DNA from 3 places in the Streptomyces sp. NPDC053541 genome. Region 2 is predicted to be linked to each of the others. Evidence: riboswitches for the same ligand, from Rfam matches in the RefSeq annotation. Region 2 holds a riboswitch; each other region holds the start of a gene.
The links. Region 2 has a riboswitch for thiamine pyrophosphate ahead of ACIGW2_RS06835 (thiamine ABC transporter substrate-binding protein). Riboswitches for the same ligand answer to the same signal wherever they lie in the genome.
Positions count from the first base shown of each region.

Region 1: it holds a riboswitch for thiamine pyrophosphate, as region 2 does, so the genes downstream of both, thiO (glycine oxidase ThiO) here and ACIGW2_RS06835 (thiamine ABC transporter substrate-binding protein) in region 2, are expected to answer to the same signal.
Region 3: it holds a riboswitch for thiamine pyrophosphate, as region 2 does, so the genes downstream of both, thiC (phosphomethylpyrimidine synthase ThiC) here and ACIGW2_RS06835 (thiamine ABC transporter substrate-binding protein) in region 2, are expected to answer to the same signal.

Region 1 is NZ_JBITXM010000006.1:355,992-366,028, forward strand. It holds gene ACIGW2_RS18050 (hypothetical protein) at 1-204, opposite strand, end outside; gene metF (methylenetetrahydrofolate reductase [NAD(P)H]) at 256-1,173, opposite strand; gene thiE (thiamine phosphate synthase) at 1,268-1,918, opposite strand; gene ACIGW2_RS18065 (Rv2175c family DNA-binding protein) at 2,028-2,402, opposite strand; gene ACIGW2_RS18070 (FAD-dependent oxidoreductase) at 2,446-3,672, opposite strand; TPP riboswitch at 3,756-3,868, shown strand; gene thiO (glycine oxidase ThiO) at 3,866-5,065, shown strand; gene thiS (sulfur carrier protein ThiS) at 5,062-5,262, shown strand; gene ACIGW2_RS18085 (thiazole synthase) at 5,268-6,062, shown strand; gene pknB (Stk1 family PASTA domain-containing Ser/Thr kinase) at 6,154-8,118, shown strand; gene ACIGW2_RS18095 (deoxyribonuclease IV) at 8,124-9,008, shown strand; gene ACIGW2_RS18100 (DUF4396 domain-containing protein) at 9,092-9,670, shown strand; gene ACIGW2_RS18105 (sulfite oxidase-like oxidoreductase) at 9,685-10,037, opposite strand, start outside.
Region 2 is NZ_JBITXM010000002.1:603,995-614,031, forward strand. It holds gene tsf (translation elongation factor Ts) at 1-63, shown strand, start outside; gene pyrH (UMP kinase) at 222-986, shown strand; gene frr (ribosome recycling factor) at 1,117-1,674, shown strand; gene ACIGW2_RS06820 (phosphatidate cytidylyltransferase) at 1,674-2,813, shown strand; gene ACIGW2_RS06825 (MFS transporter) at 3,048-4,664, shown strand; gene rlmN (23S rRNA (adenine(2503)-C(2))-methyltransferase RlmN) at 4,722-5,828, shown strand; TPP riboswitch at 5,858-6,002, shown strand; gene ACIGW2_RS06835 (thiamine ABC transporter substrate-binding protein) at 6,085-7,179, shown strand; gene ACIGW2_RS06840 (ABC transporter permease) at 7,236-8,849, shown strand; gene ACIGW2_RS06845 (ABC transporter ATP-binding protein) at 8,849-9,874, shown strand; gene ACIGW2_RS06850 (hypothetical protein) at 9,871-10,037, opposite strand, start outside.
Region 3 is NZ_JBITXM010000004.1:471,360-481,396, reverse strand. It holds gene ACIGW2_RS12775 (LacI family DNA-binding transcriptional regulator) at 1-860, shown strand, start outside; gene ACIGW2_RS12770 (metallophosphoesterase) at 1,210-2,475, shown strand; gene ACIGW2_RS12765 (hypothetical protein) at 2,637-3,398, shown strand; gene ACIGW2_RS12760 (DUF4241 domain-containing protein) at 3,401-4,705, opposite strand; gene thiC (phosphomethylpyrimidine synthase ThiC) at 4,882-6,681, opposite strand; TPP riboswitch at 6,675-6,790, opposite strand; gene ACIGW2_RS12750 (YibE/F family protein) at 6,863-8,206, shown strand; gene ACIGW2_RS12745 (SsgA family sporulation/cell division regulator) at 8,418-8,852, opposite strand; gene ACIGW2_RS12740 (IclR family transcriptional regulator) at 8,990-9,760, opposite strand.

The DNA of each region.
Region 1 (10,037 bases), on a different contig from region 2:
CACATAGGTCTGGCCGACGGCGAAGACGCCCGCGCCGATGACGATCACCACGGTCGACGGGATCAGGACGCCGATGACGACGCCGAGGAACCCGGCGAAGGCGAGCAGCCGCCAGCGCAGTCGCGCCTTGTACTGGAGCAGCACCTCACCGAGGAGCCACAGCGCGACCACGCCGAACGCGATGTAGAGGACCGTCCACCCCATGCCCGCCCCTCTCCTACGGCCTCCGCCGCGGGTCGGGGCGGCTGTGGCCGGTCACGACTGCTGGTGCAGTCCGAGATTCTCGTAGATCTCGAGCGTCGCCCTGGAGTTGTTCAGCGTGATGAAGTGCAGCCCGGGGACACCCTCGGACAGCAGCCGCGCGCAGAACTCCGTCGCGAACTCGATGCCCATGGAGCGTACAGCGGCCGGATCGTCCTTGACGGCGAGGATCCGTTCTTTCACGTCCGCGGGGAAGACGGCGTTGCTCAGGGTGGGCAGCCGGTCCAGGGTCTTCACGCTGACCACGGGCATGACCTCGGGGATGATCGGGGTCTCGCAGCCGGCCTTCTGCACGCTGTCGCGCAGCCGCAGATAGGCCTCTGGGTCGAAGAACATCTGGGTGATCGCGTAGTCGGCGCCGGCCCGGCACTTGTCCACGAAGTGCCGGACGTCGGTGTCCCAGTCCTCGGAGCGCGGGTGCATCTCGGGGAAGGCGGCGACGCCCACGCAGAAGTCGCCGGACTCCTTGATCAGCCGCACGAGGTCGGCGGCGTAGCGCACGCCCTCGGGGTGGGCTACCCACTCGCCGAGCGGGTCGCCCGGCGGGTCGCCGCGCACGGCGAGCATGTTGCGGATGCCGGCGTCGGCGTACTGGCCGAGGATGTTGCGCAGTTCGGCGACCGAGTGGTCGACGGCGGTGAGGTGGGCGACCGGGGTGAGGGTCGTGTCGGAGGCGATCTTCTGGGTGGCCTTGACGGTGCCGCCGCGGGTGGAGCCGCCGGCGCCGTAGGTCACGGACACGAAGCTGGGTGCGACCGCCTCGATCCGGCGCATGGCGTTCCAGAGGCTCTGCTCGCTCTTCTCGGTCCGGGGCGCGAAGAACTCGAACGAGTACGAGGTCTCCCCGGAGGCGAGGATGTCGCGCACGGTGCGTGCGCGGTCCGAGCGGACGGAAGCGGTTCCAAGGGCCATACGGGCAGGTTAGACGGAGTCCAGAAGAGCGGTGAAGCAGCGTCCGCCCTGTGGACACGTTTCCGGACACGCCGGGTCGTCCGGAACGGCCCGGTCAGGCCAGGCGCTCGCGGACTCGCTTGGCGAGGGCGGCCGCGGCGGCGGCCGGGTCGGCGGCCTCGGTGATCGCGCGGACCACGACGATCCGGCGGGCGCCGGCGTCCAGGACCTCGTCGAGGTTGGTCTCGTCGATGCCGCCGATGGCGAACCAGGGGCGGTCCTGGGCGAGGCCGGCGGCGTGCCGGACCAGGCCGAGGCCGGGGGCGTGCCGCCCGGGCTTGGTGGGGGTGGGCCAGCAGGGGCCGGTGCAGAAGTAGTCCACGCCGGGCTCGGCGGCGGCCGCGTCGACCTCGGCCTCGGCGTGGCAGGAGCGCCCGATGAGGACGTCCGCGCCGAGGATCGCGCGGGCGGCGGGCACCGGCAGGTCGCCCTGGCCGAGGTGCAGCACGTCGGAGCCGATGGCGTGGGCGACGTCGGCCCGGTCGTTGACGGCGAGGAGCTTGCCGTGCCGGCGGCAGGCCTCGGCGAACACGGCGAGGTGCTCCAGCTCCTCGGCCGCCTCCATGCCCTTGTCGCGCAGCTGCACGATGTCGACGCCGGAGGAGAGCACCGCGTCGAGGAACTCGGGCAGGTCGCCCTGGCGCCCACGGGCGTCGGTGCACAGGTAGAGGCGGGCGTCGGCGAGCCGCTCGCGAGGCGTGGACATTGGGTTCCCCCCGTCGGGTGGTGCCGGTGCCGGGCCGGCCGGTGGGGCCGGCCGGCCCGGCACCGCTGGTGGTGTCTTCGGTGCGTGCGTGCCTGGGGACCCTAACGGGTCAGACCGCGAGCGCCTGCGCGCGGCGCTTCACCTCCGTGCCGCGGTTCTCGTTGAGCGCCTGCGCCGGGGTGCCGGGCAGGGAGGGATCCGGGGTGAAGAGCCACTCCAGCATCTCCTCGTCCGTGAAGCCGTCGTCCCGCAGCAGCGTCAGCGTGCCGACCAGGCCCTTGACGACCTTGTCGCCCTGGATGAAGGCGGCCGGCACCTGGAGGATCTTCTCGCCGGGGCGCACCTCGCGGCGCACGGCGATGAGCTGGCCCTCCTTCACCAGCTGCCGCACGCGCGTCACCTCGACGTCGAGCATCTCCGCGATGTCCGGGAGGTAGAGCCAGTCGGGGACGAGAGCATCGGTCTTTGCGTCAATCTCGGTCACGGGACAAGCCTGCCATCCCGGACTGACAGCCGGTAGTCGAGCCCTATCGGACCGCCGCCTTCAGGGGTACGGCGGGGTCGGCGGCCCGCGCCGGGTCGACCGGGACGCGCTGCTCGATCAGCCGGCGGCCCTGGGCCAGGTCGCGGGGGCGGCCGACGGCGAGCAGGGCGACCGGGGTCCCCTCGCGCAGCCAGAGCACGGACCAGGCCGCGTCCGCGGGGTCGCCGCGCCACAGCAGGGTGTCGGCGGCGCCGTGGTGCCCGGCGTACTGGACGAAGCGCCCGAACTGCTCGGACCAGAAGTACGGGACGGGGTCGTACGGTTCGGGCGCGGCGCCGAGGATGTCGGCGGCCACGGTGCGGGGGCCCTGGAGGGCGTTGTCCCAGTGGTGCACGAGGAGCCGCTCGCCGTAGCGGGCGGAGGGGAAGGAGGCGCAGTCGCCGACCGCGTACACGTCGGGCAGGGAGGTGCGCAGCCGGTCGTCGGCGGTGAGCGCGCCACCGGGGTCGAGGGCTGCGCCGGAGCCGGTCAGCCAGTCGGTGGCGGGGCGGGCGCCGATGCCGACGACGACGGCGTCGGCGGGCAGGACGCGCCCGTCGGAGAGCCGCACCTCGCCGGGGGCCAGATGGGCCACGCGGGCGCCGGTGAGCAGGTCGGCGCCGCTCTCGGCGTACCAGGCGCGCATGGGGGCGGTGACCTCGGCGGGCAGGGCGCCGGCGAGGGGGCGGTCGGCGGCCTCGACGACGGTGACGGCGCAGCCGGCCTCGCGGGCGGCGGTGGCGAACTCGGCGCCGATCCAGCCGGCGCCGACGACCACGACGTCGTGGCGGCGCTCCAGGACGGGGCCGAGGCGGACGGCGTCGTCGAGGGTGCGCAGCAGGTGGACGCCGGGGACGCCTTCGGAGCCGGGCAGGGTGAGCGGGTGGGCGCCGGTGGCGACGACGAGGACGTCGTAGGGCACGGGGCCGTGCTCGGTGTCGACCTCGTGGTCGGCGGCGCGCAGGGCGGTGACCTCGACGCCGAGCCGGAGGTCGATGTCGAGGGCGGTGAAGTCGACGTCGAAGGCGGAGTCCTCGGCCTTGCCGAGCAGCACGGCCTTGGACAGCGGGGGCCGGTCGTAGGGCTGGTGGGGTTCGGCGCCGATGAGGGTGACGGGGCCGGTGAAGCCCTGTTCGCGCAGGGCGACGGCGGTCTGGACGCCCGCCATTCCCGCGCCGGCGATCACGACGCGCCGTTCGGTCGAGGACGGTGTCTGCTTCTGCTCGCTCACCCGACCACCTTACGCACCTGACGGACCGTCAGGAAGGGAGGGCCCCTGCGGGGGTCCGCGCCCTGCCGTTAGTCTGGCGGGCACGAAGCACTCGCGGGAGCCCGGACGCACCGGGCTGAGAGGGAGGCTGGCCGGCCTCCGACCGTACGAACCTGATCCGGGTCATGCCGGCGAAGGGAGGGGCTGGACGCCCATGTCGCGTACATCCGGTTCATCCGGCACATCCAGCACGTCCGCGGTCGACGAGACGCACGACGTCCTCGTCGTCGGGGGCGGCGTCATCGGCCTGGTCACGGCCTGGCGGGCGGCCCAGCGCGGCCTGCGGGTCGCCGTGGCCGACCCCGAACCGGGCGGCGGCGCCGCCCGGGTGGCGGCCGGGATGCTCGCCGCCGTCACGGAGCTCCACTACGGCGAGGAGACCCTGCTCGGCCTCAACCTCGCCTCCGCCCGCCGCTATCCGGCCTTCGTCGCCGAGCTCGCCGAGGCCACCGGGCACGAGGTCGGCTACCGCGCCTGCGGCACCCTCGCGGTCGCCCTGGACGCCGACGACCGGGCCCACCTGCGCGAGCTGCACGCCCTGCAGACCCGCTGCGGGCTCGCCTCCGAGTGGCTCAGCGGGCGCGACTGCCGCCGCCTGGAGCCCCTGCTGGCCCCCGGCGTGCGCGGCGGGCTGCGGGTGGACGGCGACCACCAGGTCGACCCGCGCCGGCTCGCCGACGCGCTGGTCACGGCCTGCGAGCGGGCCGGGGTGGCGCTGCGCCGGACCCGCGCCGAGCGCCTCACGGTGCACCGGGACCGGGCGGCCGGCGCGGTCCTCGCGGACGGCACCCGGATCGCCGCCGACCAGGTGGTGCTGGCCGCCGGCAGCCTGAGCGGCCGGCTCGACGGCGTGCCGTCCGAGGTGCTGCCGCCGGTGCGTCCGGTCAAGGGCCAGGTGCTGCGGCTGCGGGTGCCGCCCGCGTACGCGCCCTTCCTGTCCCGGACCGTCCGGGCCGTGGTCCGCGGCAGCCACGTCTACCTCGTCCCGCGCGAGAACGGCGAGCTGGTCGTCGGCGCCACCAGCGAGGAGCTCGGCTGGGACACCACGGTGACCGCCGGCGGGGTCTACGAGCTGCTGCGCGACGCGCACGAGCTGGTCCCCGGCATCACCGAGCTGCCGCTCACCGAGACCCGCGCCGGGCTGCGCCCCGGCTCCCCCGACAACGCGCCGCTGCTCGGCCCGAGCGCCCTGCCCGGCCTCCAGCTGGCCACCGGCCACTACCGCAACGGGGTGCTGCTCACCCCCGTCACCGGCGACGTCATGGCCGAGGCCCTGACCACCGGCGCGCTGCCGGACGAGGCCCGCGCCTTCACCGCCCGCCGCTTCTCCCCCGTACACCTGGAGCACGCATGAACGTGTCCGTGAACGGAGAGCCGCGAGAGCTCTCCCCCGGCCTGGCCCTCGACGCCCTGGTCGCCACCCTCACCACCGCCCCCTCCGGAGTGGCCGCCGCCGTCAACGAGACGGTCGTCCCGCGCAGCCAGTGGGCCGCGACGGCGCTCGCCGACGGCGACCGGGTCGAGGTGCTGACCGCGGTGCAGGGAGGCTGAGCACGATGTCCGACGACGTCTTCGCCCTCGGCGGCACCGACTTCTCCTCCCGCCTGATCATGGGCACCGGCGGGGCGCCCAGCCTCGACGTGCTCGAACGCGCGCTGGTCGCCAGCGGCACGGAGCTCACCACCGTCGCCATGCGCCGCCTGGACCCCGGGGTGCGCGGCTCGGTGCTCTCGGTCCTGCAGAAGCTCGGCATCCGGGTGCTGCCCAACACGGCCGGCTGCTTCACCGCCGGCGAGGCGGTGCTGACCGCGCGGCTCGCCCGCGAGGCGCTCGGCACCGCCTGGGTCAAGCTGGAGGTCATCGCCGACGAGCGGACCCTGCTGCCGGACCCCGTGGAGCTGCTCGACGCGGCGGAGACCCTGGTCGACGAGGGCTTCACGGTCCTGCCGTACACCAACGACGACCCGGTCCTCGCCCGCAAGCTGGAGGACGTGGGCTGCGCCGCGATCATGCCGCTCGGCTCGCCGATCGGCTCCGGCCTCGGCATCCGCAACCCGCACAACTTCCAGCTGATCACCGAGCGGGCCGGGGTGCCGGTGATCCTCGACGCGGGCGCCGGCACCGCCTCCGACGCGGCGCTCGCGATGGAGCTGGGCTGCTCGGCGGTCATGCTCGCCTCGGCGGTCACCCGCGCCCAGGAACCGGTCCTCATGGCCGCCGCCATGAAGCACGCCGTCGAGGCGGGCCGGCTGGCACACCGGGCGGGCCGCATCCCGCGCCGCCACTTCGCGGAGGCCTCCTCGCCGCAGGACGGCCTGGCCCGGCTCGACCCGGAGCGCCCCGCGTTCTGACCGCGCCGCGCCGACGGGGGTGCGTCACAGGTGCGCTGCAGTCGGGGCCGTACGGGAGGGGCCGCGGGCGGCGGCTCGTAGACTCGTCGCCGTGGACACGACCCTTCAGGACCCCCTCGTCGGGCGGCTGCTCGACGGCCGCTACCGCGTCGACGCGCGCATCGCCGTCGGCGGGATGGCCACGGTCTACCGGGCCGTCGACACCCGGCTCGACCGGGAGCTCGCGCTCAAGGTGATGCACCCCGACCTCGCCACCGACGCGGCCTTCGTGGAGCGCTTCATGCGCGAGGCCAAGTCGGTGGCGCGGCTCTCCCACCCCAATGTCGTCGGCGTCTTCGACCAGGGCGCGGACGGCGCGTACGTCTATCTCGCGATGGAGTACGTGGCCGGCTGCACCCTGCGCGACGTGCTGCGCGAGCGCGGGGCGCTGCGCCCGCGGGCGGCCCTGGACGTCCTGGAACCGGTGCTCGCCGCGCTCGGCGCCGCGCACCGCGCCGGGTTCGTGCACCGCGACATGAAGCCGGAGAACGTCCTGATAGGGGACGACGGCCGGGTGAAGGTCGCCGACTTCGGCCTGGTCCGTGCCGTGGGCTCGGCCACCGACACCACCGGCGCCGTCCTCGGCACCGTGTCCTACCTGGCCCCGGAGCAGATCGAGCACGGCACCGCCGACACCCGGGCCGACGTGTACGCGTGCGGGGTCGTCCTCTACGAGATGCTGACCGGCGCCAAGCCGCACTCCGGGGACACCCCGGCCCAGGTGCTCTACCAGCACCTCAACACCGACGTGCCCGCGCCCTCCGCCGCCGTGCCCGGCCTCGCGGTCGAGCTGGACGAGCTGGTGGCGAGCGCCACCGCCCGCAACCCCGAGGTCCGCCCGCACGACGCGGTCGCGCTGCTCGCACAGGCCCGCGAGGCGCGCGCCGCGCTCAGCGAGGAGCAGCTGGACGCCGAGCCGCCGCTCGCCCGGCCGGCCGCCGAGGGCGCCGGCCCGGAGGACCGCACCAGCGTGATCCCGCGGGTCCGGCCGCTGCCGGTCGAGCACATGCCGGTGGCGTCCGCTGCGGACCGGATGCCGGTCGAGCACACCAGCCTGCTGCCGGCCCCCGAGCCGACGCCGACGGCCCCGCCCGGCCGGCCCGGCGCGGGCGGGGCGGCCCGCCGCCGGCCACCGCGCGGCCCGCTGCTGATCGTCGCCGCCGTGCTGCTGGCCCTCGGCCTCGGCGCCGGCGTCTGGTACATCAACTCGGGCCAGTTCACCCGGGTCCCGGCCGTCCTCGGCCAGACCGAGGCGCAGGCCACGAAGCGCCTCGCGGACGCGGGCCTCGAGGTGGCCTCGACCAAGCGCGCGTTCAGCGACGTGTACGAGCGGGGCACGGTCATGGCCGTCGACCCGGGCCCGGGCGAGCGGATCCGCGGCAACGGCGCGGTGACCCTCACCCTGTCCCGCGGCCCGCGGGTCGTGAAGGTGCCCAACCTGAAGGGCACCCCGCTCGCCGAGGCGAAGAAGGTGCTGGCCGAGGAGGGCCTCGCGCCCGGCGTCGTGACGTACTCCTTCAGCGACTCGGTGGCCCAGGGCGCCGTGATCGGGACCGACCCGGAGCCGGGCACCGAGCGCAGCCCCGACTCGGCGATCGCGCTGGAGGTCAGCAAGGGCCGTCCGATCGACGTCCCGGACGTCCGGGGCGAAGCGGTCCCGGACGCCACGGCCGAGCTCCAGAAGGCCGGTCTGAAGGTGGTCGTCGCCACCGAGCGGGTCAACTCCCCGGAGCCCGCCGGCACGGTCGCCGCCCAGTCGCTGGCCGAGGGCAGCCGGGCCGCGCAGGGCGACACGATCACCCTGACCGTCTCCAAGGGCCCTCGGATGGTCGAGGTCCCCGACGTGGTCGGCGCCACGGCGGACGAGGCCCGGGCCGAGCTGGAGGCCGCGGGCTTCGAGGTGAAGGTCGAGAAGGAGTTCCCCTTCCTCGGCGACACCGTCGCCCGCCAGTCGGTCAGGGGCGGCGACACGGCCGCCGAGGGCTCCACCGTCACCATCACGCTCAAGGGGCTGTAGACCGCATGACCGAGCCCGCACAGGACCCGACCCGCGGCCGCGCCCGCAACCCCGTCGGCGGCCACGTCCCGGTGGCCGGCGGCCTGGCCAGGACCGGCCTCGCCTACGCGCGGGAGCTGGGCGCCGAGACCGTACAGGTCTTCGTGGCGAACCCGCGCGGCTGGGCCACCCCGGCCGGCAACCCGGCCGAGGACGAGCTGTTCCGCGCCGGGTGCGCCGAGCAGGGCCTCTCGGCCTGGGTGCACGCCCCGTACCTGATCAACTTCGGCTCGCACACCGGGGCCACCGTGGAGAAGTCGGTGGACTCGCTGCGGCACTCGCTGCGCCGGGCCCGGGCGATCGGCGCCCGCGGCGTGGTCGTGCACACCGGCTCGGCGACCGGGGGCCGGCCGCGGACGGAGGCGCTCGCTCAGGTGCGGAAGCGGATGCTGCCGCTGCTCGACGAGCTGACCCACCCGGACGACCCGGACCTGCTCCTGGAGTCCACGGCCGGGCAGGGCTCCTCGCTGTGCTCGCGGACCTGGGACTTCGGCCCGTACTTCGACGCGCTCGACCACCACCCCAAGCTGGGCGTCTGCCTGGACACCTGCCACGTCTTCGCCGCCGGGCACGACCTGGCGGGCCCGCACGGGGCCGGGCAGACCCTCGACCTGCTGGTCGGGACGGTCGGCGAAGGACGGCTGAAACTGATCCACGCCAACGACTCCAAGGACGTCGTCGGCGCGCACAAGGACCGGCACGCGAACATCGGGGCCGGCCACATCGGCCAGGAGGGCTTCCGCGCCCTGCTGCGGCACCCGGCCACGGCCGGGGTGCCGCTGGTCATCGAGACTCCGGGCGGCCCGCAGGGGCACAAGGCGGATGTGGAGCTTCTGAAGAAGCTGCGCTGAGGAAAACCCTTTTGAGGAATACCCTAGGGGGGTATAGCGTTTCCTGAGTACGGAGGAACCGCTACCCGAGCTTGGGGGCACTCATGGAGCACGACGCGCACGCCCACCACGAGCACCACGACACCCACCAGCAGCACGGGCACCACCAGGACCACACGGCACACGAGCACCACGAGGCGCACCAGCATCACGGTCACGACGGCCACCATGGTCACCACGGCCACGGCAAGGTGTCCTGGTCGATGGCGGCCCAGGCGACCCTGCACTGCCTCACCGGCTGCGCCATCGGCGAGGTCCTCGGCATGATCATCGGCACCGCGCTCGGCTGGGGCAACGTGCCGACCATGGTCCTCGCGATCGCCCTGGCCTTCTTCTTCGGCTACGCGCTCACCCTGCGCGGCATCCTGAAGGCCGGCGTCGACTTCACGACCGCGTTCAAGGTCGCGCTCGCCGCCGACACCCTGTCCATCACGGTCATGGAGATCATCGACAACAGCGTCATCGCGCTCTGGCCGGGCGCCATGGACGCGCACCTGTCGGACGCACTCTTCTGGATCGTCCTGGCGATCTCGCTCGCGGTCGCCTTCGTCCTGACGACCCCGGTCAACAAGTGGATGATCGGCCGCGGCAAGGGCCACGCGGTCGTGCACCAGTACCACTGACCGCCGGGGGCGGCTCAGAGCTCGGGGCCGTCGCCCGGCTCCTCCTGGTACGAGTAGCGCTGCTCCGTCCACGGGTCACCGATGTTGTGGTAGCCGCGCTCCTCCCAGAAGCCGCGCCGGTCGGCGGCCATGTACTCCACGCCCCGGACCCACTTGGGGCCCTTCCACGCGTAGAGGTGGGGCACCACGAGCCGCAGCGGGAAGCCGTGCTCGGCGGTGAGCAGCTCGCCGTCCTTGTGGGTGGCGAAGATCGTGCGGTCCGAGGCGAAGTCGGCGAGCCGCATGTTGGCGCTGTAGCCGTACTCGGCCCAGACCATCACGTGCGTGACGTTCGGCGCGGGCGGGGCCAGCTCCAGGAGCGTACGGG
Region 2 (10,037 bases):
CAGATCCTGGACGAGGCCGGTGTCACCCTGAAGCGCTTCACCCGCATCAAGGTCGGCATCTGAGTCCGTACGCAACGGACACCGGACCCCGGTAGGGTCTGAAGCAGCCGCCCGCCCGCGCGCGGGACGGCCGCAGATCTGACGAGGAGGCCATTGCCGTACGGGAAGCCGCAAGGAACCCCAGGCAATGGCCTTCTTCGTATGTGCACGAGGAGATCTCCATGAATCAGGGCGCCGCACAGGGCGACGACAACAACGGCAAAAAGGCCGGCCGCTTCATGCTGAAGCTGTCCGGCGAGGCTTTCTCCGGGGGCACCGGCCTCGGGGTCGATCCGGATGTCGTGCACGCCATCGCGCGCGAGATCGCGGCAGTCGTCCGCGACGGCGCCCAGATCGCGATCGTGATCGGCGGTGGCAACTTCTTCCGCGGCGCCGAGCTCCAGCAGCGCGGCATGGACCGGGCCCGGTCCGACTACATGGGCATGCTCGGCACCGTGATGAACTGCCTCGCCCTCCAGGACTTCCTGGAGAAGGAGGGCATCGACTCGCGCGTGCAGACCGCCATCACCATGGGTCAGGTCGCCGAGCCGTACATCCCGCTGCGGGCCGTGCGGCACCTGGAGAAGGGCCGCGTGGTCATCTTCGGCGCCGGCATGGGCATGCCGTACTTCTCCACCGACACGACCGCCGCCCAGCGCGCTCTGGAGATCGACGCCGAGGCCCTGCTGATGGGCAAGAACGGAGTCGACGGGGTCTACGACTCCGACCCGAAGCGCAACCCCGACGCGGTGAAGTTCGACGCGCTGGAGTACGGCGAGGTGCTCTCCCGCGACCTGAAGGTCGCCGACGCCACCGCCATCACCCTGTGCCGGGACAACGACCTGCCGATCCTCGTCTTCGAGCTGCTCGCCGAGGGCAATATCGCGCGCGCCGTGAAGGGTGAGAAGATCGGCACGCTCGTGAGCGACCAGGGCACCCGGGCCTGACCCGAACCGGGAACCGCCCCGCGCGGGGGACGGACTCCGTCAGGGGGACGGGTTCCGCGAGGGGGATGGACAGAGCCCTGCCGGTCGTACACCGTGCAGGACACAACGCGACGACACGCAGGAGCAAGTGGTGATCGAAGAGACCCTCCTCGAGGCCGAGGAGAAGATGGAGAAGGCCGTCCTGGTCGCCAAGGATGACTTCGCGGCGATCCGCACCGGCCGTGCGCACCCGGCGATGTTCAACAAGATCGTGGCCGAGTACTACGGTGCCATCACGCCCATCAACCAGCTGGCGTCGTTCTCGGTGCCGGAGCCGCGCATGGCCGTGGTGACCCCGTTCGACAAGAGCGCGCTGCGCAACATCGAGCAGGCCATCCGCGACTCGGACCTCGGCGTCAACCCGAGCAACGACGGCAGCATCATCCGCGTGGTGTTCCCGGAGCTGACCGAGGAGCGCCGCCGCGACTACATCAAGGTCGCCAAGACCAAGGCCGAGGACGCCAAAGTCTCGATCCGCGCCGTGCGCCGCAAGGCCAAGGAGGCCATCGACAAGCTCGTCAAGGACGGCGAGGTCGGCGAGGACGAGGGCCGCCGCGGCGAGAAGGAGCTCGACGACACCACCGCGAAGTTCGTGGCGCAGGTGGACGAGCTGCTCAAGCACAAGGAAGCCGAGCTCCTCGAGGTCTGATGAACGACTCATCCTGGGGGTCCCCGGCCGGATCCGGCTTCGGTGGACCCGACCAGGGGCCTGCCCCGGCGGGTCCCGCCCACGAAGGGCGGCGGGCGGCGCAGACTCGGCCCATGCCCATCGTGTCCGACGTTTCCGCCGGCGACAACCAGGACGATCACGACCGGGGGGCCGCTCTGCCGAGCGGTCCCCTGTTCCGTGACGAGACGCCGCACGAGCACCCGCCGCACGAGCACCCGCGGCACGAGTATCCGCAGGAGCCCATGTCCAGCCCCTCCCAGCCTCCGCCCGCTCCCTCGCCCCGGCAGCAGCCGCGGCAGAAGAAGAGCGCGGGCCGTGACCTGGGTGCGGCGATAGGGGTCGGCCTGGGGCTCGGCGCGGTGATCATCGCGTCGCTGTTCATCTGGAAGCCGGCCTTCGTCGGCGTGATAGCGGTCGCCGTGGTCGTGGGCCTGTGGGAGCTGACCTCGCGGCTGCGGGAGCGCAAGGCCGTCAAGGCGCCGCTGGTGCCGCTCGCGGTCGGCGGCGCGGCGATGGTCGTCGCCGGCTACGTGCGCGGCCCGGAGGGCGCGTGGGTGGCGATGGCGCTGACCGCGCTCGCCGTCCTCGTGTGGCGGATGACGGAGCCCCCCGAGGGATATCTGAAGGACGTCACGGCGGGCGTGTTCGCCGCGTTCTACGTGCCGTTCCTGGCGACGTTCGTGGCGCTGCTGCTGACCGCGGACGACGGCCCGCAGCGGGTGCTGACCTTCCTGCTGCTCACGGTGGTGTCCGACACCGGGGCGTACGCGGTGGGCTGGCGCTTCGGGAAGCACAAGCTGGCGCCGCGGATCAGCCCCGGCAAGACCCGCGAGGGCCTGCTCGGCGCGGTGGCGTTCGCGATGGCGGCGGGCGCGCTGTGCATGGAGTTCCTGATCGACGACGGCACCTGGTGGCAGGGCCTGCTGCTCGGCCTCGCGGTCGCGGCCAGCGCGACCCTGGGCGACCTGGGCGAGTCGATGATCAAGCGGGACCTCGGCATCAAGGACATGGGCACGCTGCTGCCGGGCCACGGCGGCATCATGGACCGGCTGGACTCGCTGCTGCCGACGGCGCCGGTGGTGTGGCTGCTGATGGTGGTCTTCGTCGGCAGCGCCTGACCGGCTCGTCCGGGCAGGCGGGTTCCGGTCCGGCAGGCCGGGGCCGGTTCCGGCCGACCGGGAAGCCGGAGAAGCCGGCAGCTCGTGCGGCCGTGTGGTCGCGCGTGTCGCGGAGTTCGTTGTCGAAGGGCCCGACGTCCCCCCGGGGCGGCGGGCCCTTCTGCGTACGCCGAGCGGGGGACGTCGGCGGCGGGGCCGTCGCCCCGGCGGGTCCGCGAGGGCAGGCATCGGACCATGAAAGCGAAGGCGGATCCGGACCTGAAGCCGGCCGGGGCCGGTGGCGTCCTGCTGACCCTGGCGGCCGGGCAGTTCCTGATGGCGCTCGACAGCTCCGTCATGAACGTGTCCATCGCGACGGTCGCCGAGGACGTGGGGACCACGGTCACCGGGATCCAGGGAGCGATCACCGCGTACACGCTGGTGATGGCGATGCTGATGATTCCCGGCGGCACGGTCGGGGCGCTGATCGGCCGCAAACGCGCCTTCATGATCGGCTGCCTCGTGTACGGCTGCGGATCGCTCACCACGGCCCTCGCGCCGAACCTGACCCTCCTGCTGATCGGCTGGTCGTTCCTGGAGGGTGTCGGCGCGGCGCTCATCATGCCCGCGATCGTGGCGCTGGTGGCCGGGAACTTCCCGACGGAGCGGCGCCCCGCCGCGTACGGCGCGGTGGCGGCCGCCGGTGCCGTGGCCATCGCGCTCGGACCGCTGATCGGCGGTCTCGCCACGACCTACTTCTCCTGGCGGTGGGTCTTCGCCGGTGAGGTGCTGCTCGTCCTCGTGATCCTCGTCGTCGCCCGCCGCATCGCCGACGCGCCGATCACCGAGCCGCCGCGGCTCGACCTGGTCGGGGCGTTCCTGTCCGCCGCCGGTCTGGGGGCCTTCGTCTACGGCGTCCTGCGGGCCGGCGCGTGGGGCTGGGTGCGGCCCAAGCCCGACGCGCCCGCCTGGCTCGGCGTCTCGCCGACCGTGTGGCTGGTGCTCGCCGGTCTGCTGCTCCTCTGGTTCTTCCTGCGCTGGGAGGCCCGGCTCGCCCGCGGCGGCGGGGACCCGCTGGTGGATCCGGCGATGCTGCGGAACCGGCAGCTGACCGGCGGGCTGACCATGTTCTTCTTCCAGTACCTGGTGCAGATGGGCGTGTTCTTCCTCGTCCCGCTCTACCTCTCCGTGGCCCTCGGCCTGTCGGCGCTGTCGACCGGCGCCCACATCCTGCCGCTGTCGGTGACCCTGCTCGCGGCCGCGCTGCTGATCCCGCGCTTCTTCCCCGACGTCTCCCCGCGCCGGGTGGTGCGGCTCGGCGTGTTCGCGCTGCTCGCGGGGGCGGTCGTGCTGATGGCCGCCCTGGACGCGGACGCGGGGGCGGAGGTCGTCACCCTGCCGCTGCTGCTCATCGGGCTCGGCATGGGCGCGCTGGCGTCCCAGCTGGGGTCGGTCACCGTCTCCGCCGTCCCCGACGAGGAGAGCGCCCAGGTCGGCGGTCTGCAGAACTCCGTCACCAACCTCGGTGCCTCCATCGGCACGGCGCTCGCCGGGTCGATCATGATCGCCGTGCTCACGTCGTCGTTCCTGACGAGCGTCGACCAGAACCCGGCGATCCCCGCCGAGGTGAAGAGCCGGGCCTCCGTGGAGCTCCAGAGCGGCATCCCGTTCCTCTCGGACGCCCAGCTCACCGAAGCACTGGACGAGGCGGGCGCCGACCCCGCGGTCGCGGACGCCGCCCTCGACGCGAACGCCGCCGCCCGTCTCGACGGCCTGCGCGCGGCCCTCGCCATCCTCGCCGGCGCGTCCGTCGTGGCGCTCTTCTTCACCTCCCGGATCCCCCGGACCCAGCCCGGCCGGTCACGGCCGTGACCGCCGGCCGCCTTCGGCGCCGGCACACCGCCCGCGGTCTGCGACACTGGTAGGACCATGCCCAAGCCCGGAGAACTCACTTTCGTCGCCCCGCGCGGAGCCAAGCAGCCCCCGCGGCACCTCGCCGACCTCTCGCCCGCCGAGCGCAAGGAGGCGGTCGCCGCGATCGGCGAGAAGCCGTTTCGCGCCAAGCAGCTGTCCACCCACTACTTCGCGCGCTACGCGCACGACCCGGCGGAGTGGACCGACATCCCCGCCGCGTCGCGCGAGAAGCTGGCCGGGGAGCTGCTGCCCGATCTGATGTCGGTGGTGCGGCACATCTCGTGCGACGACGACACCACCCGCAAGACGCTGTGGCGGCTGCACGACGGCACCCTCGTGGAGTCGGTGCTGATGCGCTATCCGGACCGGGTGACGATGTGCATCTCGTCGCAGGCCGGCTGCGGCATGAACTGCCCGTTCTGCGCCACCGGGCAGGCCGGTCTGGACCGGAACCTGTCGACGGCCGAGATCGTGCACCAGATCGTCGACGGGATGCGCGCGCTGCGCGACGGCGAGGTGCCGGGCGGCCCGGCGCGCCTGTCGAACATCGTGTTCATGGGGATGGGCGAGCCGCTGGCGAACTACAAGCGGGTCGTCGGCGCGATCCGCCGGCTCACCGACCCGGAGCCGGACGGCCTCGGCCTGTCGCAGCGCGGGATCACGGTCTCGACGGTCGGTCTGGTGCCGGCGATGCTGCGCTTCGCCGACGAGGGCTTCAAGTGCCGGCTCGCGGTCTCGCTGCACGCGCCGGACGACGAGCTGCGCGACACCCTGGTGCCGGTGAACACCCGCTGGAAGGTGCGGGAGGTGCTGGACGCCGCCTGGGAGTACGCGGAGAAGTCGGGCCGCCGGGTGTCCATCGAGTACGCGCTCATCCGGGACATCAACGACCAGGCGTGGCGGGGCGACCTGCTGGGCCGGCTGCTGAAGGGGAAGCGGGTGCACGTGAACCTGATCCCGCTGAACCCGACGCCCGGCTCGAAGTGGACGGCGTCCCGTCCGGAGGACGAGAAGGCCTTCGTCGAGGCGATCGCCGCCCACGGCGTGCCGGTCACCGTGCGTGACACGCGCGGTCAGGAGATCGACGGCGCCTGTGGACAGCTGGCCGCCGCCGAGCGCTGACCTTGTACTCTGAGCTCGAACACATCTTCATATTCCGACAGGGGAGCGCCACAGCGCTGAGAGTGCGGTGACCGGCCTGTCGACACGCACCGGCTTGTCGACGAGCACGAAGACCGCAGACCCTCTGAACCTCGCCCAGGTCATTCTGGGTAGGAAGTTCGGTCGTAACTCGAGCTGTTGCGCCCTGCCCGCGCCCGGTCCCGCCGGACGCGGGCAGGGCCGCGTCTCTTCCTGGCACCACCAGGAGGACATTCACGTGAACACCCAGAAGGCAGCCGCCGCCGCGCTCGTCGCGGCGCTCGGCGTCGCCACCCTCGCCGCCTGCGGCACCGACGACGTGCGGGACGCGGCCGGCAAGACCGACCGGCCGATGCCGAAGACGGTGACGCTGGTCAGCCACGACTCCTTCAACGCCTCCAAGGAGGTGCTGGCGGAGTTCACCCGCCAGACCGGCCTCACGGTCAAGGTCCTCAAGAGCGGCGACGCCGGCGAGGCCGTCAACAAGGAGATCCTCACCAAGGGCTCCCCGCAGGGCGACGTCTTCTTCGGCGTGGACAACACGCTGCTGTCCCGCGCCCTCGACAACGGCATCTTCGTCCCGTACGAGGCCCACGGCCTGGACCGGGTCCCGGCCGCGCTCCAGCTCGACAAGGAGCACCGGGTCACCCCGATCGACTCCGGCGACATCTGCGTCAACTACGACAAGCAGTACTTCGCCGACAAGAAGCTGGCGCCGCCGCAGAGCTTCGACGACCTCGCGAAGCCGGCGTACAAGAACCTGCTCGTCACCGAGAACCCGGAGCGCTCCTCCCCGGGCCTCGGCTTCCTGCTCGGCACGGCCGCGAAGTACGGCGACGCCGGGTGGCAGGACTACTGGAAGAAGCTCAAGGCCAACGGCGTGAAGACGGTCGACAGCTGGGAGCTCGCCTACAACCAGGAGTTCTCCGGCTCGGCCGGCGGCAAGAAGGCCAAGGGCGACCGCCCGCTCGTCGTGTCCTACGCCTCCTCCCCGCCGGTCGAGGTGCTGTACGCGGAGCCCCAGCCGAAGGTCGCGCCGACCGGCGTGTCCACCGGCACCTGCTTCCGGCAGACCGAGTTCGCGGGCCTGCTCAACGGGGCGAAGAACCCCGAGGGCGGCAAGAAGCTGATCGACTTCCTCCTCTCGAAGAAGTTCCAGGACGACATGCCGCTGCAGATGTTCGTCAACCCGGTGACGAACGACGCGACGCTCCCCGAGCTGTTCACGAAGCACGGCGTGGTGATCGACAAGCCCGAGACCATGGAGCCGAAGAAGATCGCCGAGAACCGTGACCAGTGGATCCAGCAGTGGACCTCGCTCGTCCTGAAGTAGTCGCCCGCCGTACGCGCCGGAGCGGCGCGGCGGGGAGCGCGACGCGGCTCGGGCTGATGCTCCTGCCCGTCGCGTTCTTCGCCGTGTTCTTCGCCTGGCCCGTCGTCTCCATCGTGGAGCGCGGGCTCAGGCCGGACGGGCGGTGGGAGTTCGGGCGGTTCGGCGAGACGCTGGGCCGGCCGGAGATCCTCGACGTGCTGTGGTTCACGCTGTGGCAGGCACTCGCCTCCACGGCGCTCACCCTGCTCGTCGCCCTGCCCGGCGCGTACGTCTTCGCCCGCTTCGACTTCCCCGGCAAGCGGGTGCTGCGGGCCGTGGTCACGGTCCCGTTCGTGCTGCCGACGGTGATGGTCGGCACCGCGTTCCTGGCGCTCGTGGGGCGGCGCGGGCTGCTCGACGACTGGTGGGGGCTGCGGCTCGACACCGGGGTGTGGGCGATCCTCCTCGCGCACGTCTTCTTCAACTACGCGGTCGTCGTCCGCACCGTCGGCGGCCTCTGGTCGCAGCTCGACCCGCGCCAGGAGGAGGCCGCCCGGGTGCTCGGCGCCTCCCGGTGGCGCGCCTGGCGGACGGTGACGCTGCCCGCGCTCGGGCCGTCCGTGGCGGCCGCCGCGCTCATGGTGTTCCTGTTCACCGCGAGCTCCTTCGGCATCGTGCAGATCCTCGGCGGCCCCGCGTACTCCACCCTGGAGACCGAGATCTACCGGCAGACCGCCGACCGGCTCCAGCTGTCCACGGCCGCCGTGCTCACCCTGGTGCAGTTCGTCGCCGTCGGCGCGATCCTCGCCGTGCACGCCCGGACCGTACGGCGCCGGGAGACGGCGCTGCGCCTCGTCCCGGCCGAGCGCACCGCCCACCGCCCGCAGGGCCCCGGCCAGTGGGCGCTGCTCGGCGCGGTGCTGCTGTCCGTCGCGCTGCTGATCCTCGCGCCGCTCGGCGTCCTCGTGGAGCGCTCGCTCGCCACCCCCGACGGCTACGGCCTGGACTACTACCGGGCGCTCGGGCACGTCGACGAGGGCGGCACCTTCCTCGTGCCGCTCACCGACACCATCGTGAACTCGCTGCGGTACGCGCTGGCCGCGACCGGCATCGCCGTGCTGATCGGCGGGCTCGCGGCGGCGGCGCTCACCCGGCGGGCCGGCCGGCTGGTGCGCGGCTTCGACGCGCTGCTCATGCTGCCGCTCGGGGTGTCGGCGGTGACCGTCGGCTTCGGCTTCCTCATCACCCTCGACGAGCCGCCGCTCGACCTGCGGGCCTCCTGGATCCTCGTCCCGCTCGCCCAGGCGCTGGTCGGCGTGCCGTTCGTGGTGCGCACCATGCTGCCCGTGCTGCGGGCCGTCGACGAGCGGCTGCGGGAGGCGGCGGCCGTGCTCGGGGCCTCGCCCTGGCGGGCCTGGCGGGAGGTCGACCTGCCGCTGGTGCGGCGGGCGCTGCTGATCGCCGCCGGGTTCGCGTTCGCGGTGTCGCTCGGCGAGTTCGGGGCGACCGTGTTCATCGCGCGGCCCGACAACCCGACCCTGCCGGTCGCCGTGGCCCGCCTGCTCGGCCGGCCCGGCGAGCTCAACTACGGCCAGGCGATGGCCCTTTCGACGATTCTGATGGTGGTGTGCGCGGTGTCCCTGCTGCTGCTCGAACGGCTGCGCTCCGACCGGACCACGGGGGAGTTCTGATGCTGTCGCTGACCGGCGCGACCGTGCGCTTCGGGGACCGGGCGGTGCTCGACGCGGTGGACCTGGAGGTCGCCGAGCACGAGATCGTGTGCGTGCTCGGGCCGAGCGGCAGCGGCAAGTCGACGCTGCTGCGGGCGGTCGCCGGGCTCCAGCCGCTGGACGCCGGCCGGGTGCTGCTCGGCGGCGCCGACCAGGCGGGGGTGCCGGTGCACCGGCGCGGGCTGGGCCTGATGTTCCAGGACCACCAGCTGTTCCCGCAGCGGGACGTGGCCGGGAACGTGGCCTTCGGGCTGCGCATGCACGGCGTCCCGAAGGGCGAGCAGGGCGCGCGGGTCGCCGAGCTGCTCGACCTGGTCGGCCTGCCGGGCGCCGGGCGGCGGGCCGTGTCCGCGCTGTCCGGCGGCGAGCAGCAGCGCGTGGCGCTGGCCCGGGCGCTGGCGCCGCGGCCCCGGCTGCTGATGCTGGACGAGCCGCTCGGTCAGCTCGACCGCGGCCTGCGGGAGCGGCTCGTGGTGGAACTCCGGGCGCTGTTCGGGCGGTTGGGCACGACGGTGCTGGCCGTCACGCACGACCAGGGCGAGGCCTTCGCCCTCGGCGACCGGGTCGTGGTCATGAACGAGGGGCGGATCGCGCAGTCCGGGACGCCCGTCGAGGTGTGGCGGCGCCCCGCCACCGAGTTCGTCGCCCGTTTCCTCGGCTTCGACAACGTCGTCCCGGCCACCGTCACCGGTGCCGCGGCCGACACCGTCTGGGGCAAGATCCCGGTCCCCGACGGCTCGCCGCAGGGCGAGCGCCGCCTCCTGGTCCGCCCCGCCGCCCTGCGCCCGGTCCCGGCCGGCGAGGGCCTGGCCTGCCGGGTCACCACCCGCACCTTCCGCGGCGACCGGGTCGCCGTCACCCTCCGCCCGGCCGAAGGCCCGCCCCTGGAGGCCGAGTTCACCCTCCGGGACGCGCCGGAGGAGGGCGCCGAGGTGGACGTGGAGTTCCGAGCGGAGGACGTGGTCGTGCTGGAGGAAGGCGCCTAGAACCCGCGGTCGAACAGCGCCCGCAGCCACGGCTCGCGGGCCTCGGGGCACCGGGCCAGGGTGGCGCGGAAGGCCTGGTGGTTCGGGCGGAAGCGGTACCAGGGGTGGTCCGGCAGCGGGTAGTCGTCGCGCAGCACGCCGTCCGGGAGGGTGCCCGAGGCGG
Region 3 (10,037 bases), on a different contig from region 2:
GCCTGACCGTGACCACATACGGGGATGAACCTTTCACCTTCACCGAATTCGCGTACTTCGCGGAGATGGCGAGGGCCGCCACGTCCGCCGCGCTCGCCCGCGGCTACGCCCTCGTCATCCTCCCCGCCACCTCCCGCCACGACGTCTGGTCCAACGTCGCCCTCGACGGCACCGTCGTCATCGACCCCTCCGACCACGACCCGGTCGTCACCGAACTGGTCCGCCAGGGCCTGCCCGTCGTCTCCGACGGACGCCCCGCCGGCACCCTGCCCGTGACGGCCTGGGTCGACAACGACCACGAGGCCGCCGTCCTCGACCTGCTCGACCACCTCGCCGCGGCCGGCGCCCGCCGGATCGGCCTGCTCACCGGCACCACCACCGACACCTACACCCGCCTGTCCACCACCGCCTACCTCAACTGGTGCGAGCGGGTCGGCCAGGACCCGGTCTACGAGGCCTACCCGGCGCACGACCCCTGCGCGGGGGCCGTCGCCGCCGACCGGCTCCTCGCCCGGCCCGACCGCCCGGACGCCGTCTACGGGCTCTTCGACCCCAACGGCACCGACCTGCTCGCGGCGGCCCGCCGCTACGGCCTGCGGGTCCCGGACGACCTGCTGCTCGTGTGCTGCAGCGAGTCCACCGTCTACGCCAACACCGAGCCGCCGATCACCACCCTCTCGCTCAAGCCGCGCCGCATCGGCACCGCCGTGGTGCAGCTGCTCATCGACGCCATCGAGGGCATCGAGACGGACGGCCCGGTCGAGCAGGTGATACCGACGGAGCTGATCGTCCGCACCTCCTCGCAGCGCCGCTCGCCCCGGACGACGGTCAGCCCGCCGCGCTCTCCCTCGAAGGACTGACCCGGGGGAGCGGCGGCGGCGCGTGACCGGAACGGGGGACACGGGGACGGGGACCCGGCCGGGACGGGGGGCGGGGGACCCGGGGACGGGGTGCGGAGGTGCGGGGCGGGGGCCGCATCTCTGGAGCGGTCCGGGGGCAAACCTCGGCGCGCCCCGGTCCCTTCCCTGGCCTGGACCTTCCCAATTCGGGCGAAACCACCGGTGAACCCGGAGTGGACCCGGATTCACCACCCCTGGTGCGTCACACAGGAGGACCCTCATTCCTATGATGGGCGGACGACACCGCGGACCACCCCGACCAGGACCGGTCCGCGATGTGCAGGGCATCGCGACGGTGGTGGAGGGGTCGATGACACAGGGGGCCGGGCAGGAACCCGTGGTGCGCACGGCGACGTTGCGTGACTTCCGTGTACCTCCGTACGCGCGGGTGCCCGTCCAGGGCCACACCACCGAGCCGTTCCCCGCCGACGCGCCCGCACCGCCGGCGACCGCCCCCGCCCCGGCGCCCACCGCCGCACCCGCGCCCACCGCCGCCCCCGCACCCGCGGCCGTTCCCGCACCCGCCGACGCCACGTTGCACCTCGGCTCCGTCGCGCCCGCGGCCCGGGCGGCGTACGACCCCTCCTACACAACCCCCGCGCCCTCCGGGCACCCCGGCAACGCCTACCCGGACGACGAGCCGCCCGAGGGCTACACGCCCACCGAGCGCGACCTGCCGGTCATCAACCGCGGCGACACCCTCCAGGTGCCGGTCGCCACGGCGCCCCGCCCCGTCCCCACCACGCCCGACGGCCGTGGCCCGCTCTACGTCGTGGGCGACGTCCACGGCTATCTGGACGAGCTCCTGGAGGCGCTGCGCGCCCAGGGCCTCATCGACGAGCACGGCCACTGGGCCGCCGGCAACGCCCGCCTGTGGTTCCTCGGCGACTTCACCGACCGCGGGCCGGACGGCATCGGCGTGATCGACCTCGTGATGCGCCTGTCCGCCGAGGCGGCCGCCGCCGGCGGCTACTGCAAGGCCCTGATGGGCAATCACGAGCTGCTGCTCATCGGCGCCAAGCGCTTCGGCGACACCCCGGTCAACTCCGGCGCCGGCACCGCCACCTTCCAGGCCGCCTGGCTGCTCAACGGCGGCCAGAAGCACGACATGGACCGCCTCCAGGACATGCACCTGCAGTGGATGTCCCGGCTGGACGCCGTGGTGGAGGAGGACGGGCACCTGCTCCTGCACTCGGACACCACCGCGTACCTGGAGTACGGGCAGACCGTCGAGGACGTCAACGACAAGGTCCACGAAATCCTCAACCGCAACGACGCGGACGAGGTGTGGGACCTCTTCCGGAAGTTCACCAAGCGCTTCGCGTTCCGTGACGAGGCCGCCGGCCCGCACGCCGTGCAGGAGCTGCTCGGCACCTACGGCGGAAGCCGGATCGTGCACGGCCACAGCCCCATCCCGTACCTCCTCGGCCAGGTCGGCACGGAGGACGGCGAGGAGGGCGAGCGCCCGGTCGTGGACGGCCCGCACGTCTACGCGGACGGGCTGGCCATCGCGATGGACGGCGGAGTGACCATGGCCGGAAAGCTGCTGGTCGTCCAACTCCCGCTGCCCGCCTGACGCATAACACTCCGCATCCGGGGAAGTCGATTTCCCGAAACACCCTGTCACCACGTGCCGGTGCCGCCCTACCATCGGCTCATCCGTAGCAGGCTCTCCTCCGTTTTCGCCGCACCCGCCGTCCGCCACGGCCGGTTCCGGCGCCCACGGAGCATCGGGGGATGCACATGAACGTGGCTCCGCACCTGCTGACCGAGGACCGCGCCGAGTACGAGCGGGTCCTCGACGACGCACTGCGCAACGCGCACGCCCACCCGGACCTCGCCGGGGCCGGGACCCGGCTCAGCACGGCCCAGCTGCGCGCGATGGCCCTGAACGCGACCGCGCTCATCACCACCGCCGCCGCGGCCGAGTACGACCACTTCGTGAAGGTCCGCGAGCAGTTCCGCGAACAGGTGCGGGCCACCTCCGCCGTGCCGGACGCCGCCGAGGTGCTGGCCGCCGGGCCCGGCGGAGCGGGCCTCGTCGCCGTCGTGACCGTCCTCGCCCCGCTCCTCGCGGGCACCGCCGCGGTCATCTTCCTGCTGGTCGGCGGCCTCCTCAGGATGCTCGACCCGGCCCCGGCCTTCGCCGACGCGCTGCTCACCGCGGGCCTCTTCTTCGGCGTCGTCGCCGCGGCCGGACTGCTGTGGGCGGGCGCCGGCCTGCTCGTCACCGCCCGCCGCAACAGCGCCACGGAGGTTCCGGCCGAGGCCCCCGACGACGAACTGTCCCGTGCCCGGGAGGCCTGGCGCGCCGCCCTCCTGACCCGCGGCGTGCTCCCCTTCCTCCGCACCGCCCTCGCGGCAGCCCCCGCCCCGTCCCCGGCTCCGCCCCCGTCGCCGGGCCAGGGCCCGCCCGCCGGCCGCATCCCCAAGGTCGGCTTCAGCGGCCCGGACTTCACCGGCCCCGGCTTCGGCGCGCCGGAGCCGCGGTCCGACTGACCTCAGCCGGCCGGCTCCGCGAGGACCTTCACGCCGGACGTGAAGTCGTGGTCGCCGACCACGACGACCGCCACGAGATCACCCTCCACCGACCGCCCGGCCCAGGCCGGCCAGACGCCGTCCCCGGTGGTGTAGAAGGCCGCCAGGTCGGCGCCCGTGCCACCGCCCGCCGCCGGATCGGTGGTGCGCAGGAAGTACATGGAGTCCTCGACGTGCTCCCCCGCCCGCTCGTCGCCGTGGACCAGGGCCCGCTCGAAGAGGCCCTTCAGGACCGGCCAGGACCCGGCGTCGGCGAAGCAGCCGCTCGCCCCGTCCGTGCCGAAGCCGTACACCTCGCCGTCGCCGAGCAGCCGGGGGTCGTGGTCCTTCCCGAGCACCATCTCCCAGGACGCCACGGCGGCTTCGCCGATCCGCACGCGCACGGCGGGGGTCGAGGTGCGGGTCACCCAGCCGCGCGACCACTCGCAGTCGTAGCCGACGGACACCTGCGCCTCCTCCAGCACGTACTCCCCCGGCGGTACGGGGACCACGAGCTCCGGGCCGGCGTCGAAGTTGTCGGGCGCGTCGATCGCCAGCCGGCCGCTGGGGATCCGCAGGGTGCCCCGCTCGACGGGCGCGAGCACGGTCACCTCGGGGTAGTAGCCGGTCGCGAGCCGCGTGCCCGCCCGGAACAGCTCGTCCACGCAGGCGGGTCCGCCGGCTCGCGGCGCCCGCCACAGCTCCTCCGGATCCCCGTCCTGCTCCGCACCCCGCTCGGGCGCCCGCTCCGGCTCCACCGTGCGGACCGGCGTCCCGGGTGCCACCGAGAGCAACGGCCAGGCCCCGAAGGCCGGCCGGTCCAGGCGGCGCGCCTCCTCCGGCACGTCGGCCGAGGTCACGAAGATCCCTCGGCCCGGCCGCACGTGCTCGTCCCGCGTGCGCCCGTCCGGATACAGCGTCACCGTGCGCTGCTCGCAGCCCTCGTCGAACTCGGGCGCCGCCCCGTCCGGGTACGTCCACCGCGTCTCCCGGTGCCGCAGCAGCCGGTCGCCGTCGAGCAGTCGCAGGTCGAGGCGGCGACAGCGGCGGCCCTGTTCGTCGTACGCCCACACGCCCGCGAAGTGCTCCCGCCAGGAGGTCAGCCGCACCTCCAGCGGCAGCCCCGCGCGCCGGTACACCGCGACGTACGGCAACCCGGCCGCGTCCCGGTCCGCCGCCGCCCGCGCGGTCAGCGGCCGCCACAGGCTCCGCGTCCCCAGGTCCCAGCCCTCGCCGTACGCCACCTCGACGCCGCCCGAGCCCTCGCCACGCTCCACCGTCGAACCCACCCCTGCCTCCGATTCGTACCCGTGTACGAGGAGACCGTAGCGGCGTTCCGAGAGCGCGGCCCGGGAACGGCGAGGCTCCGGAACCGGCGAAGCCTCGGGAAGGCGAAGCCTCAGGAACGGCGAAGCCTCAGGAACGGCGAGGCTCCGGCACGGCGGAGCCTCGCCTCCCCCTTGCCTCAGTCCGCCAGCGGCAGGTAGACCCGGTTGCCGGCGGCGGCGAACTCGGCCGACTTCTCGGCCATGCCCGCCTCGATCTCCTCCGCCTTCAGGTCGCCGCCGTGCTCACGGCGGATGTCCTGGGAGATCTTCATCGAGCAGAACTTCGGCCCGCACATGGAGCAGAAGTGCGCCGTCTTCGCGGGCTCCGCCGGCAGCGTCTCGTCGTGGAACTCACGGGCCGTCACCGGGTCCATGGCCAGGTTGAACTGGTCCTCCCAGCGGAACTCGAAGCGCGCGTCGGACAGCGCGTCGTCCCACTCCTGCGCGCCCGGGTGGCCCTTGGCCAGGTCCGCCGCGTGGGCCGCGATCTTGTAGGTGATCACGCCGGTCTTGACGTCGTCCTTGTTCGGCAGGCCCAGGTGCTCCTTGGGCGTGACGTAGCAGAGCATCGCCGTGCCCCACCAGGCGATCATCGCCGCGCCGATGCCCGAGGTGATGTGGTCGTACGCCGGGGCGACGTCCGTGGTCAGCGGGCCGAGCGTGTAGAACGGCGCCTCCTCGCAGATCTCCTGCTGGAGGTCGATGTTCTCCTTGATCTTGTGCATCGGGACGTGGCCCGGGCCCTCGATCATCGTCTGCACGTTGTGGCGCTTGGCGATGGTGTTCAGCTCGCCCAGCGTCTTCAGCTCCGCGAACTGCGCCGCGTCGTTGGCGTCCGCGATCGAGCCGGGCCGCAGGCCGTCGCCGAGCGAGTACGTGACGTCGTAGGCCGCGAGGATCTCGCAGAGCTCCTCGAAGTGCGTGTAGAGGAAGTTCTCCTTGTGGTGCGCGAGGCACCACGCGGCCATGATCGAGCCGCCGCGCGAGACGATGCCGGTCTTGCGGCGGGCGGTCAGCGGCACGTACGGCAGCAGCACGCCGGCGTGCACCGTCATGTAGTCGACGCCCTGCTCGGCCTGCTCGATGACCGTGTCCTTGTAGATCTCCCAGGTCAGCTCCTCGGCCTTGCCGTCGACCTTCTCCAGGGCCTGGTAGAGCGGCACGGTGCCGATCGGCACGGGGGAGTTGCGCAGCACCCACTCGCGCGTGGTGTGGATGTTGCGGCCGGTGGACAGGTCCATGACCGTGTCGGCGCCCCAGGTGGTCGCCCAGGTCATCTTCTCCACCTCCTCCTCGATGGAGGAGGTGACCGCGGAGTTGCCGATGTTGGCGTTGACCTTCACCAGGAACCGCTTGCCGATGATCATCGGCTCGATCTCCGGGTGGTTGACGTTCGCCGGCAGCACCGCGCGGCCCGCCGCGATCTCTTCCCGTACGACCTCGGGGGAGACGTTCTCACGGATCGCGACGTACTCCATCTCCGGGGTGATCTCGCCCCGGCGGGCGTACGCGAGCTGCGTCACGGCCTGGCCGTCGCGGCCTCGGCGGGGCAGCCGCGGGCGGCCGGGGAAGACGGCGTCGAGGTTCTTCAGCCCGCCGCCGCGCGGCGAGGTGTGCTTGATGCCGTCGTCCTCGGGCCGGACCGGACGGCCCGGGTACTCCTCGGTGTCCCCGCGCGCGATGATCCAGTTCTCGCGCAGCGGCGGCAGACCCCGCCTGACGTCCGTCTCGACGGTCGGGTCGGTGTACGGGCCGGACGTGTCGTAGAGCGTCACGTCCTTGCCGTTGGTGAGGTGCACCTGCCGGACGGGCACCCGGATGTCGGGGCGGGAGCCCTCGACGTATCCCTTGTGCCAGCCCGGCGTGCGCTCGCCCTGGCCGTCGTTCCGGCCGTCGTTCTGGTCGGAGGCAGGCGTGTGTGCATCCTGAATGGTCATGAGACCGATCTCCCTACGCCGGCATTACCCGGTAACAGGTTCGGCGGTCGGCGCAGCTGATCGTCAGCGCCCTCTCAGCCCGGTGCTCCGAGCTCCCGCGTGTGCAAAGGCGTCACCACGCTAGCGTCATCCCTGGCGTGCTGAACAGTGGGGGTATCGACGTTCTTGCGATGATCGGGCGGTGACTTCCTCCGAGCAGACCCCCGCACCGCACGGCGGCCACGAGCCCGGCCATGGGCACTCCCATGCGCACGGCCACGGTCCGGCCGCGCCCGTATCCCGGCATCTGCGCAAGGTCATCGCGGCCGTCCTGATCCCGTTCGCCACCGCCGTCGTGGTCGGTCTCGTCGTCCTGTGGCCGGGCGGCGCACCCGCGCACGAGCGCACCGGCGTCGGCTTCGACCGGCAGACCGAGCAGGGCAAGGTGGTCGCCGTCGAGCGCGTCGACTGCAAGGACGTGAACGCCGCGCAGGTCCCGCCGACCGGCGACACCTCCACCCCGCAGGGGCGCGAGGCGGTCAACGGGCAGCAGGGGCAGTGCGAGAAGGCCACCGTCGAGGTCACCACCGGCCCGCACAAGGGCCGCACCTTCGTGGAGGTCGTGCAGCCGGACGCGCCCCGCCAACTCGACGAGGGACAGGGCGTGGTGGTCGCCTACGCCCCCGACGCCCCGCGCGACCTGCAGTACTCGGTGACCGACGTGAACCGGAAGGTGCCGATCGCGGTGCTCGCCGGCATCTTCGCGCTCGCCGTGGTGGTCGTGGGGCGGATGCGCGGTGTGATGGCCCTGATCGCGCTCGCCATCAGCTTCCTGGTGCTGACCCTGTTCATCCTGCCGGCGATCCTCGAGGGCTCGAATCCGCTGGTCGTGGCCGTCGTCGGGTCGAGCGCCATCATGCTGATCGCGCTCTACATGTGCCACGGCCTGTCGGCCCGCACCTCGGTGGCGGTGCTCGGCACGCTCGTGTCCCTGTTGTTGATCGGTCTGCTCGGCTCGTTCTTCGTCGGCTGGGCCTCGCTCAGCGGCAACACCGACGACAACACCGGTCTCATCCACGGGCTCTACCCAGAGATCGACATGTCCGGTCTGCTGCTCGCCGGGATCATCATCGGCTCGCTCGGCGTGCTCGACGACGTGACCGTCACCCAGACCTCCGCGGTCTGGGAACTCCACCAGGCCGACCCGGAGATGGGACCGCGGCGGCTCTACCGGGCCGCGATCCGGATCGGCCGCGACCACATCGCCTCGGTGGTGAACACCCTGGTCCTCGCCTACGCCGGCGCCGCCCTGCCGCTGCTCCTGCTCTTCTCCATCGCGCAGAGCAGCGTCGGCACGGTCGCCAACAGCGAGTTGGTCGCGGAGGAGATCGTCCGCACCCTGGTCGGCTCGATCGGCCTGGTCGCCTCCGTACCGATCACCACCGGCCTCGCCGCCCTGGTGGTCTCGGCGGACCGCCCGGGCACCGGCGCCCCGGCCGCCGCCCGTGGCGCCGGAGGCGGCGGCCGTCGCCGCCGCGCGAAGTGAGCGGGGCAGGGAGAGGGGTACGGGGTCGGGAGGGCGTACGGGTTGGACCGGCCTACGGGTTGGACGGGCGTACGGGCCGGGTGGGCGCTGACCCGTACGGGAGCGGGCATCGGGGCGCGCGCCGGAACATGCGCCGGGCGGGTGTGCCGCGGCGTGCGCCTGGGTACGTACGGGGTGTGAGCCGGAGGCGCCGGCTCCGCCGCCCCGTCCGTCAGCCCGCGTTCTCCTCGGCGAGGATCCGACCGAGCGCGGCCTCCAGGTTGTCCTCGAAGTCGCCCAGCGTGCGCTCCTGACCGAGCGGCACGAGCTTGTCCGTGCGGTCGAGGAAGGCGACCAGCGGCGGCGCGCTCGCGCGGAACAGCGCGCGGTCGCCGCCGACCTGGAGACGGATCATCACGTCGGACAGGCCCTCGGGGTCGGTGGGTGCGATGTGCACGTCCCCGTCCCCGCTCGGCCGGTTGATCCCGTCGAGCAGCAGTTCCCGGCCGAAGGCCCAGGTCACCGGCGCGTCTCCGGGAAGGTGGAACGTCATCCGCACCGCGTAGGGATCGCGGGTCTCGTATCGCAGTTCCACCGGGATCCTGAAGGAGAGCTCCTCGGAGACGAGGAAGCTCATCAAGACCTCGGCCTGAACCGTCTCTCGCATCATGTACCCCGCAGTAGATGAGCAGTTGTGTGAAACGCGCTGCTGAAAGCTGTGGTCGAAACGGCCAGGAATGATCCCCCATGGCCCTCTTGACGCAATCGTGCTGTAAGCGCTAGCAGATCACAAGGAGTGATTTTTCAGATACTGATAGAGAACGCGAGTGAACTGAAGAGCTTTCCGATCTCATTCTGTAGCCGCGCGATAGCGGGGAGCAACCGTTCTTCCTGGTGAAGCGGGAGTGAAATCGCCATCGCGGCCGCCGTGGAGCCCGCGGTGATGGGGATCGCGGCGCAGACTGTGCCGAGCGCATATTCCTGACGCTCCACCAGGGGCTCCATTCGCCCCATACCGCCCAAACGGTCCAAAAGGGCACGTCGATTACGCACCGTATACGGCGTGAGGGCTTCCACCGGGTGTCGGTCGAGGTGGTCTTGACGGCTCTTCAGATCCAGTTGACTGAGCAGGCACTGCCCGATCGCGTGCGCGTGACCGGTCTCCCGGAAGTCCGCCCACTCCTCCACGGCGGGCGCGGCCGGGGTGTCGGCGACGGCGACGAGCTCGATCTCGCCCTCGCGGTAGATCGCGAAGTAGACGGGCACGCCGATGGCGTCCCGCCAGTGCGCGAGAGAGTTCTCGATCTTGGTGCGACGATTCTGCACAACTCCGCCGCCGACCAGACGGCCGGCGGCGTCACCGAAGACGAACACACCCTTCTCGCGGCGCAGATAGCCCTCGTGCGTCAGGGTGCGGAGCAGGTGGTACGCGGTGGGAAGCGGGAGTCCCGCCTCGCGCGCGAGCTGTTTGGCCGGGGCCCCGTCCTCGTGGGAGCCCACGGCCTCCAGAAGTCTCAGCGCCCGCTGTACCGAACCGATCAGGGTTGGTGCAGCGGGCTGCGAAGCAGTGGCCAAAGGTCACCCCCAGGCGTGTCGACGGGTGCGTCGCACCCGCCCGCGGGGGCCGCCCCCGCGCGCCCACCGCGACCTGGGACCGGTGGGGTCCGGTGGCGGACCCGTCCGGGGACAGACAGGATCGCGCTGGTCGTGTGCGGAGGCCTACGCCTGTGGTTCCCGGGGCGGCAGAGGTCTGCCACTCTAATGGCAGCCTCAGGGGGCCACCCGGTTTCCACCTGCGCGTTCCCTCTGCCGGGCTAATGACCGGCGAGGCTTCCATACCGACGGGTAACAC